DNA from 3 places in the Sporolactobacillus sp. KGMB 08714 genome. Region 2 is predicted to be linked to each of the others. Evidence: riboswitches for the same ligand, from Rfam matches in the RefSeq annotation. Region 2 holds a riboswitch; each other region holds the start of a gene.

Region 1 (3,279 bases), on a different contig from region 2:
CTGACGATGGCAGTTCTTTTTGTGGTTGCCATTTATAACCTGTTCTATCACCTGGGCAGTTTTCCGTTCGCCAGTTACGATGAATCACGCCATGGGGCCAGCGCATATGAAATGCTGCAGAGCGGCAATTATCTTGTCAATACATATATGCACCACACGGACTATTGGAATCTGAAACCGCCGCTCAGCTTCTGGAGCATCATGCTCGGCTATAAAATCGCCGGTTTTAACGCTCTGGGGCTGCGGCTCGCCTCCGCTGTCTGCGCCCTTCTGACAATTGTTATGGTGGCCGCCTTCACATTGAAAAAGCACGGAAAACTTGCCTCGGCTATATCCGCGCTCGTTCTGATCACGTGCATCCAGTTCTTAACAAACCACAGTGCCCGAACCGGAGACCCGGATTCTCTTTACGTTTTTCTGTTCACGGCGGCGATTCTGGCTCTGCTGCTTTCAGGGAAAAACAACAGATGGATCTATGTTTCGGGACTGGGTTTTTCGCTTGCTTTTTTAACAAAAAGCTGGCATTCGTTTAACATCGCAGCCATTATCGGAATTTATCTGATTTTTTCAGGTAAATATAAATCGTTTTCATTTAAAAACTGGTTTCTGCTGGCATTGAGCATGTTTGCGCCGATCATGGTCTGGGCCGTCTTCCGATATCAATATGACGGCCTGGCTTTCTTCAAAGGGATGGTCACCTACGACTTGCTGACCCGATCCACGAGGACAATTGAAGGGCACATCGGGGGCTGGCTCTATTACGCCGGAATCATTTCCCATTTTTTTATTTATTGGCTTGCCGTCCTGTACGGACTGATCCTCGTTTTTCTAAGCAAACGATTTTCTTTTCAATCAATCAGAAAGCTGAAACCCGAAGAACGGGCCTACTGGATCGGAATGATCGCATGGATTATTGTGCCTTTAATCTTCTTCAGCCTGGTAAAAACAAAAATAAGATGGTATATTCTCCCGATTTATCCTGCGCTGTCCATCGTGATCGCCATTTTCTCCGCCCGGCTTTTGCAGAGCGGAAGATGGATGCTGAAAATCTTTCTGCTGGCTTCCGTACTGCTTGTTTCCGTTTCCTATGAACTGAAAATTAACAACTACCTAACCCATATCCATCCCAGCGTGCAGCTGGAGCTGATTCAGAAACTGCGCGGAGTGGACGGGATTAAAGGCGACAGTCTGTTTTACTACAACAGAAAAAAAGTATGGCCGCAGAATGCGGTTTTAGAGGGGGAGCTGATCCGCGACCTGCATGCAAACAAAGGAAATTTCAATGAATTTTTACGGACAGACAAGGCCTTGCTTTTAGTACAAAAAAAATATTACACGCCAAAATTGATGAAGGCTAATCGCTTAAAGATCATGGTATCCAATCCGTGGGGTTTCATCGTTTATAAATACAAAAGATTTTAGGTGCCTTTTGATTGCCGATATCCGCAGCCGGCCGGCGGAAGCAGGAATTTCATCAGCGATGTGTTTTCCGACCGGGCAATGTTAAATTCGATTAAATATATTAAAATACTTGTATTTAAATATTGACAAAAACAAATCAAGGCGTTAGAATTATCACAATTAAATAAATCTTATCAAGAGTGGCGGAGGGACTGGCCCTGCGAAGCCCGACAACCAGCACGTCTGAGTGTGTATGGTGTTAATTCCAGCAGATTAAATTCTGGCAGATAAGAAAAGAATCGGCTAAAAGGCTGCTTTCCTTTTTTTCTCCAGGAAAGCAGCCTTTTCACGTGCAGCTCTTTCCAATCTGTAACTCTTTCCGATCTAAGATTTTATTTAATTAAAAATTAAGGGTATAGGGAGAGATCGAAATGGCTGAAGAAGAAAGGCATTATGGTTTCGAAACATTGCAGGTTCACGCGGGGCAGGTTCCAGATCTAACGACACAGTCGCGCGCTGTGCCGATTTATCAGACAACCTCTTATGTTTTCAAAGACGCCGATCAGGCGGCGGATTTTTTTCAGCTGAAAAAGCCGGGCAACGTTTACGGCCGGATCATGAATCCGACTGAAGATGTCTTTGAAAAACGGGTCGCCGAACTGGAAGGCGGATCGGCAGCGCTGGCCACCTCTTCGGGGCTTGCAGCCATTCTATATTCCATTTTGAATGTCGCAAACGCCGGCGACAATATCGTTTCCGCCGAGGCGCTCTACGGCGGGACCTATGAATTGTTCAATGTGACACTCAGGAAACTGGGCATTGATGTCATTTTCGTTGATCAGGATGATCCGGAAAACTTCCGGAAGGCAATCAATGACCGTACTAAAGCACTTTACGGCGAGACGCTGGGCAATCCGAAAATCAACGTGTTTGATACCGAAGCCATTGCCAAAATCGCTCATGAAAACGGGATTCCGCTGATCATCGACAATACGTTCGGCACACCGTACCTGAACCGGCCGATCGATTGGGGCGCCGACGTGGTGGTCCATTCCGCGACAAAGTTCATCGGCGGTCACGGTACAACGATCGGCGGCGTACTGGTTGACGGAGGAAAATTCGACTGGGCGGCAAGCGGCAAATTCCCCGATTTTACGACACCTGACGAAAGCTATGGCGGCCTCGTCTACGCTGATCTGGCCCCTGCCTCCTTCGCAACAAAAGCGCGCGTTCAGCTGCTGCGCAACACGGGCGCAACCCTCGCTCCGCAAAGTGCCTTCTACTTCCTGCAGGGACTGGAATCCCTGTCCGTCCGCGTAGAACGCCACGTTGAGAACGCACGCAAAGTCGTCAAGTTCCTGAAAAACCATCCGAAGGTCACATGGGTCAATTATCCGGAACTCGAAGACAGCCCATATCGTGAGCTTTCGAAAAAATATTTTCCGAAGGGTCCCGGCTCCATCTTCACGTTCGGCGTCAAGGGCGGCCTGGAAGCCGGCAAAACACTGATCAATAACGTGAAACTGTTCTCCCTCCTCGCCAATGTCGGCGATGCAAAATCGCTGATTATCCACCCGGCCAGCACGACACATGCCGAACTGAATGAAGAGGCACAGGCTAAAGCGGGAATTACGCCGGATCTGATTCGTCTTTCCATCGGCATTGAAACGATTGACGACATTATTTACGATCTCGACCAGGCGCTGGCTAAAATCCCTGCAACGGTAGGCAGCAAGTAATCAAAGAGAATAAAGCCGTCTCAAAAACATGGGGGATTGTTCAGAATAAGAGAGCCCTCCGGAACCGCCAAAGTTCCGGAGGGCTTTTTTTATCAGGCAGCCGATCGCGTCTGCTTTATTTGCTGAGGCCGAACCTGCC
Region 2 (3,279 bases):
CGTCTTTTTTTGTGGATACGAGAACAATACCTATGAACAGACTGAGCACAAAGGATATTCCTCCCGATAGGAGAATCATCTGCAGCGTTTGCACGATCGAGAGATAAAATTCATCAAGCACCTGAGATACATTAGGCAATAGAAATTGCACGATTTTATCCATGATTAAGCACCTCAATCGCTACATGCTTTTTCTCCAGATAGTGAGTAGCATGATCGATATCCGTTTTTTGACCGCTTAAGATGATGATCAATCCTCCCAATGGATGATCGCTCAGGATCTGGACATCTCCGGCAATAATATCCGCATCAACGTTATACTGCCTTGAAATATATGAAATTAAGGGTTCAGAAACACTGTCTGCAGAATAACTGATTTTAAGCAGCAACTGTCCCGGCTGCAATTTTACAACGGGGGAATTCGCTTTAATTAACTCCTTCACGTTTCCCAGAGTCGAGGTCGTCTCAATAAACGACTGAGTCAGCTTTTCCTGCGGGTTCGAAAAGACAGTGTATACATCTCCTTCTTCCAATATCTTTCCCTTATCAAGAACGGCGACCTTATGGCATATTTCTCTAACCACCGACATTTCATGAGTAATGACAACGATAGTCAATCCCAGTTCTTCATTTAATTTCTTCAATAAATAAAGGATTGATTTTGTTGTTTTCGGATCTAATGCACTGGTTGCTTCGTCGCACAGAAGGACTTTAGGTTGATTAACCAGCGCTCGGGCGATCGCGACGCGCTGCTTTTGGCCGCCGGACAGCTGAGCCGGATAGGAATCCTCTTTATCCGGCAATGAGACAAGCTGCAGCAATTCTTTAATTCTCTTACTCGTCTCTTTCTTTGTCAGGCCGCTGTGTTTCAAAGGGAGGGCTATATTATCGAAAACAGTTCTTGACGGCATCAGATTGAACTGCTGAAAGATCATGCCGATTTTTCTTCTAATCGTTCTTAGTTCACTCGCTTTTAACCCAACGATGCTTCTGTCCTCAAAAAATACATTTCCCCTTGTCGGTTTTTCGATACCATTGAAACACCTGACAAGAGTTGATTTCCCGGCCCCGCTGTACCCGATGATTCCAAAAATATCTCCTTTTTCTATCGAGAGATTGACATCTCTTAATACCGTGTGTGCCTTTTTACCGTCCGTAAAGACTTTGGCCATATTCTCCGTACGTATTATTTCCGACATTGTATTCATCCCCTTCTTCTCATGGCTGCGGAGCAGGGCATTTTATGCCTTTCTGACATCATGAAATGATATAAAAAGGACAAGTCTAAAGATAAAGAAGACTTGTCCTGCTTCTTCTTATCTTTTGGACACATTACGTGTTCATGGAATTGACACCATACAGTAAACTTGCTGGTTGTCGGGCTTCACAGGGCCAGTCCCTCCGCCACTCTGGATAAGAAATCATTCATTTCGTTTTCGGCATTTACTGTGAATTTTTTAACGAAACCCTTATGCTTTGCCCTCTTTCCTGTGTGCGGATAACGTTTCCAGCTGATTGATCGCAGAAAAGACGGACTCCGCAGTCACTTCATACGGCAATAAATGGATCGTTTTGTCCGGGCTCACTGCCCGTGCAGCGAGCTGGCGAATGTCGCTTTCAGGGCGTGTGCCAAGATGCAGATCGGTCAGATTCATCGGCAGATTCAATTTTTGATAAAATGGCTGAAGGCGCCGAATTTCATCCCATTTTCCCTCAAGGGCCAGCTGAACCATGATGCCGTATGCGACTTTGACGCCATGCAGGATAGGCTTTGTCTCAGGGAAAAAAGTCAGTGCATCATGTACAGAATGCGCCGCTGTAGCACTTCCATATTGGTCTGCAAAACCGCCGACCAGACCGCTGGCCATGATATTCGTTTCCATCACGGTATTCCAGGCATTGGATAAAATTCCCTGCCTCATGTCATCTACGGCCTGAACGGCATATTCGAGCGGTATATCGTGGCATAGTTTAGCAGATTCACGAGCATACAGAATAGCAAGATGATTCTGATCAACCTTTGCCAATAAACCGTTCGACTCATACCACTTAGCCAGCGTATCGGCGATGCCGGCAATAAAATACTCAATCGGAGAATCGAGAATCACTCGGGGCTCTACAAGAACAAGGGCCGACTGATTGGGAAAAGTCTGAAATCCGATCGATTCGCCGTTATCTTTATAAAACACACTAAGTGCGGACCACGCCGCACAGTTACTTGCCATGGTCGGCATCAGAACGAGCGGAAGCCTGCCTGCTTTATACGCCGAGGCTTTTGCCGTATCCATAACCTTTCCCCCGCCCAGCCCGATGATCAGATCAGCATCGTGGGTTTTTATGGCCTGAATCACCCTGTCGATTTCTTGCGGAGAACATTCGCCCCCAAAGCTCATGCCAAAAGTTTCAATCCCGGCCTGGGCCAGATCGGGAAGATAGGGAGCGGCTTTATGTAGTGATTTTATACCGTGCAGAAAAAGAACACGCCTGACAGAAAGTTTCTTAAGAATTCCCGCCAGATAATCGTATGCACCCTTTTCCGATATATATTGTTGCGGTGCAATCCTGGAAACCAAGTGAAAAGACATAAACAAGGAACTCCTTTACTGTGCAAAATGTTAAGAACACGCAATCAAAGAACGGCGGCCAGTTAATTAATTCATCGTCATTCCTCCCGTTACATTGATCGCCTGGCCCGTCATGTAGGAAGACAACGGACTGGCCAAAAAAAGTGCGACATTGGCGACATCGGATGGGTTAGCCGTCCGGCCGAGCGGTACTTGTGAACAGTCCTCCTCATAAATTTGTTCCGGTGTCATTTTCCTCAATTTTGCTCCGTCGATGCGTTCGCGGTGCTTCATGCCCGTTTCAACGATGCCGGGACAGATCGCATTAACCAGAATGCGTTTGGCGGCCAATTCTATCGCCATGACCTTAGTAAATCCAAGAACGGCGTGTTTTGAAGAACAATAATTGCCCATACAGCGGTATCCATTTTTCCCCGCCTGCGACGCAATGTTAATGATCCTGCCTTCAATTTTACCGTCAATCATTTGATGGGCAACTGCCTGCGAAACAAGATAAGTTCCCTTGGCATTGACAGCCATCACTCGGTCCCAATCTTCTTCTTTGATATCAACGGCATAGTCCATTGTCGAAATACCCGCGCTGTTTACCAGAATAGTGATCGGTCCCAAGGATTCAGCCGCTGTCCTTACCGCTTCACTAACGCTTGTTCTATCCGTTACATCCAGTTTGAGATGAATAAGCCGTTCCGATATC
Region 3 (3,279 bases), on a different contig from region 2:
CCGATAGCCGAAATCCCGGTACAGGGACGTCACGGCGGCGGCAACCGCTTTTGTCTGCTCCGGACGGATGAACAGGCCGAGCGGTTCCGCGAGATACGGTTTCGCCGCCAGACCGCCGCCCACCTTAACATGGAATCCCTTCACCCTTTCTCCATTGATGATCTTCGTCGCCGGGGTAAAAGCGAGGTCATTGATTTCGGCGTGGCCGGCATTATGAATATTGGCGTTGATTGAAATCTTGAATTTGCGCGGAAGGTTCGAAAAATCGGGATTATCCTGAAAGAAACGAAAGACTTCATCCACGATCGGACGCGTGTCGAACAATTCGTCCGGATCAATGCCGGCCAGCGGATTGCCCATGATATTTCTCGGTGCATCGCCTTCCGCTTCGCTCGTCGTCAGGCCCACCTGCTTCAGCCGCTCAAAAATTTCCGGCAGTTTCTCGAGCGGTATCCAGTGGTACTGGATCGCCTGCCGCGTTGTGATGTCGATGACATTCCGCGCATAAATTCTGCCGATGCCGGCCAGCGTCTCTGCCTGCTCGTTCGACATGATTCCGGACGGCACTTTCACCCGCATCATAAAAAGCCCTTTATCCTGCGGCTGCTGAACCGTCAATCCCGCATATTTAAAGTACATATACTGATCTTTCGGGATGGATTCAAATCCGCTTTCTGCATAGTTCGGAATGTCGGCAAAAATGGACAAGCCGTCTTTTGCCAGTTTATTAATTTCATTTTTATTAAGCCTTTCATTCTTTGCCCAGACTTTTTCATAAGCCATTTCCGCTCCATCCTCCCTTTTCTGAATCGTTGCGCTCGTTTTTTTATTTTAGAATAAAATCGTTCCCCTTTTTTCAAAAGCCGGGAAAAAGCCTGATAACGACGTCTTCGAAAGCGCCACTGAAATCCGCTGACCTGAACTTGAGTTTAAAGACCATTTTTTTGCCGGATTTCTGCGTTTAATCGGACTCGGTTTTCAATCACTCTGAATATTTTTTAATTTTGTAAAGTTCATTCTAGACTCATCTCAAAATATTGTCAATAATTCATATATGTATGATCGGATTTATGAGGGTGGCTTATCTTTTTCGGATTTCCGGATTAAGGAGCGGCTCACGAATGCCGGCCATAGAAATCTTTTCATATGATTGGAAAAACAGTCGCAGTTCGATGTTGTTGGATACCCGTTCCGCTTCGAATTTTTCGGGGCTGTTTAGCAAGCAGTAAACCGGATATTAATTTTATCATTTTGTCTTGCCTAAAACATACTAATATGGTAGGATTAACGCAACTTAATTGACTCTTATCAAGAGAGACGGAGGGAATTGGCCCGATGAAGTCCGGCAACCACTTTTTATAAAGTAAAGGTGCCAAGTCCAACAGGTTTTTCCTGAAAGATAAGGTTGACGGAGACATTCTTAATGTCGGTAGTCCCCATTCTTTCGGAATGGGGACTTTTTTGAGTAAAGGGGGTGATGCCGTGAGACAGAAAGAAATCTGCTGCACGATTTAAGCTGGTTCATTGTCTGATCGTCCGTTTCCGATAAGAGTCATTTACTTTTACTATCAAACCGGCACCGATTTCACCGTGAGAAGCAGCATGTTTTTATGAAGAGGAGGGATCACATTATGTCCGTTGATTTAACATCATCATCCGGTAATTCAGGATCGATACCAAAAACCGGCTGGCATGAGCTCATTCGAAAGGAAGATTGGTGGTCGGTCTGGATCGGCCTTTTTATCGTCTTACTGAGCATTTTATTCTGGCTATCCGGAAGTTCAATCAAGCTGCTGACCGCACAAATTCCTAAATGGAATCATTTTTCTTCTCTGGCAGGCGCGCTCTCGTCGCATGCGGGCTCAATCATTCTTTTATTCCTGACTTTTTTAATATTATTTTCATTAACAGCCTTCTTTCTGCACGAGAAAATCGGCCGGTTTGCCGCCGGCTTCACCCTGCTGTTCATCCTCAGCGTCCTGATCAATATTTTCAGTTCATGGAATTGGGCGCAGCAATACAATCTTGAAGCGCCGATCGTCGCACTTGTGCTCGGCCTGATCATCAGCAATTTGATCCCTGTGTCGGGATGGTTCTCGGCGGCGTTCAGAACCGAACTTTATGTCAAGGTCGGAATCGTCCTGCTTGGTGCGACGCTTCCCTTCACATTGATTTTCCAGGCAGGGCCTGTCGCCTTTATTCAGGCAACGATCATCGCTCTGGTCACTTTTTTCGTCATCTATTTTGTCGGGACAAAATGGCTCGGTCTGGATAAATATTTTGCCGCAACACTCGGCGTCGGGGGATCCGTGTGCGGCGTTTCCGCGGCCATCGCGGTCGGCGGAGCCATTAAGGCTAAAAAAGAACATGTGTCGATTTCCATCTCGCTTGTCGTGATCTGGGCCGTTGCGACTATTTTTCTGCTGACTCTGCTGGTTAAATGGCTGGGAATAGCTGCAGGGCCCGCAGGCGCCTGGATCGGCACATCGGAATTCGCCGATGCGGCCGGGATCACGGCTGCCAGTACATTCGGCGATCAGGCACTGACCTCGTTTACATTGATGAAAGTTATCGGCCGTGATATTTTTATCGGTATCTGGTGCTTCGTGCTTGCCTTCATTTCCGTCACTTACTGGGAACGAAAAAATTCCGGGACAAAAACCGACGCTTCGGAGATCTGGCGCCGTTTTCCGAAATTTGTGATCGGATTTTTTGCCGCTTCGGCCATTCTGACACTGATTATTGCAGGCGCCTCGCTTTCGGGGCGCAATGTGATCAATACGGATATCATCGCTCCGATTAAAGAATTCCGGACATGGGCCTTTACATTTACTTTCTTATCCATCGGCCTGACAACGCGCTTCAGAGAGCTGACCTCGTTTGGCTGGAAACCGTTTGCGGCCTTCAGTTCGGGCGCCGTTGTCAATATTGTACTCGGCTACGTCCTCTCTGTTCTGATTCTCAATTCGTATTGGTCGGCGTTATAATCTGTTCGAACGCGGACATAGATAGGCAATTTTTATCATGATCTTATTAATATTACGGCACAACCATTCGGGGAGATGTCTCCAATGAAGAAAAATCTGACATGCAAAGAAAGAGTCACCGTTATTTTCTATTATTTCCGGCGGCCGGAACCGAAAAATGTTGTCTCGCTGAATGGAAGGCGACATTTTTCCGGCGTAACCAGCGCCCGGCAAATAAGAGAACTGGCTGTCTTTCTGTCTCATCGCCTTGAAAAAATTGCCTGCATGACTGAACTTTTGCAGTCGGCGCATG

What was found. A riboswitch is a leader RNA that binds a small molecule or an ion and turns the genes downstream of it on or off. The one in region 2 is predicted to bind S-adenosylmethionine.
Region 1: another riboswitch for S-adenosylmethionine. It lies ahead of Q6A92_RS10365 (O-acetylhomoserine aminocarboxypropyltransferase/cysteine synthase family protein); the one in region 2 lies ahead of Q6A92_RS15745 (methionine ABC transporter ATP-binding protein).
Region 3: another riboswitch for S-adenosylmethionine. It lies ahead of Q6A92_RS08130 (YeiH family protein); the one in region 2 lies ahead of Q6A92_RS15745 (methionine ABC transporter ATP-binding protein).

What each region holds. Positions count from the first base shown of each region.
Region 1 covers NZ_JAUUBW010000021.1:16,461-19,739, forward strand. The annotation lists gene Q6A92_RS10360 (ArnT family glycosyltransferase) at 1-1,422, shown strand, start outside; SAM riboswitch class I at 1,590-1,695, shown strand; gene Q6A92_RS10365 (O-acetylhomoserine aminocarboxypropyltransferase/cysteine synthase family protein) at 1,833-3,140, shown strand; gene Q6A92_RS10370 (NAD(P)/FAD-dependent oxidoreductase) at 3,256-3,279, opposite strand, start outside.
Region 2 covers NZ_JAUUBW010000040.1:3,150-6,428, reverse strand. The annotation lists gene Q6A92_RS15750 (methionine ABC transporter permease) at 1-163, opposite strand, end outside; gene Q6A92_RS15745 (methionine ABC transporter ATP-binding protein) at 156-1,199, opposite strand; SAM riboswitch class I at 1,314-1,420, opposite strand; gene Q6A92_RS15740 (iron-containing alcohol dehydrogenase family protein) at 1,470-2,585, opposite strand; gene Q6A92_RS15735 (SDR family NAD(P)-dependent oxidoreductase) at 2,652-3,279, opposite strand, start outside.
Region 3 covers NZ_JAUUBW010000014.1:24,819-28,097, reverse strand. The annotation lists gene Q6A92_RS08135 (nitrite/sulfite reductase) at 1-783, opposite strand, end outside; SAM riboswitch class I at 1,303-1,406, shown strand; gene Q6A92_RS08130 (YeiH family protein) at 1,632-2,987, shown strand; gene Q6A92_RS08125 (hypothetical protein) at 3,072-3,279, shown strand, end outside.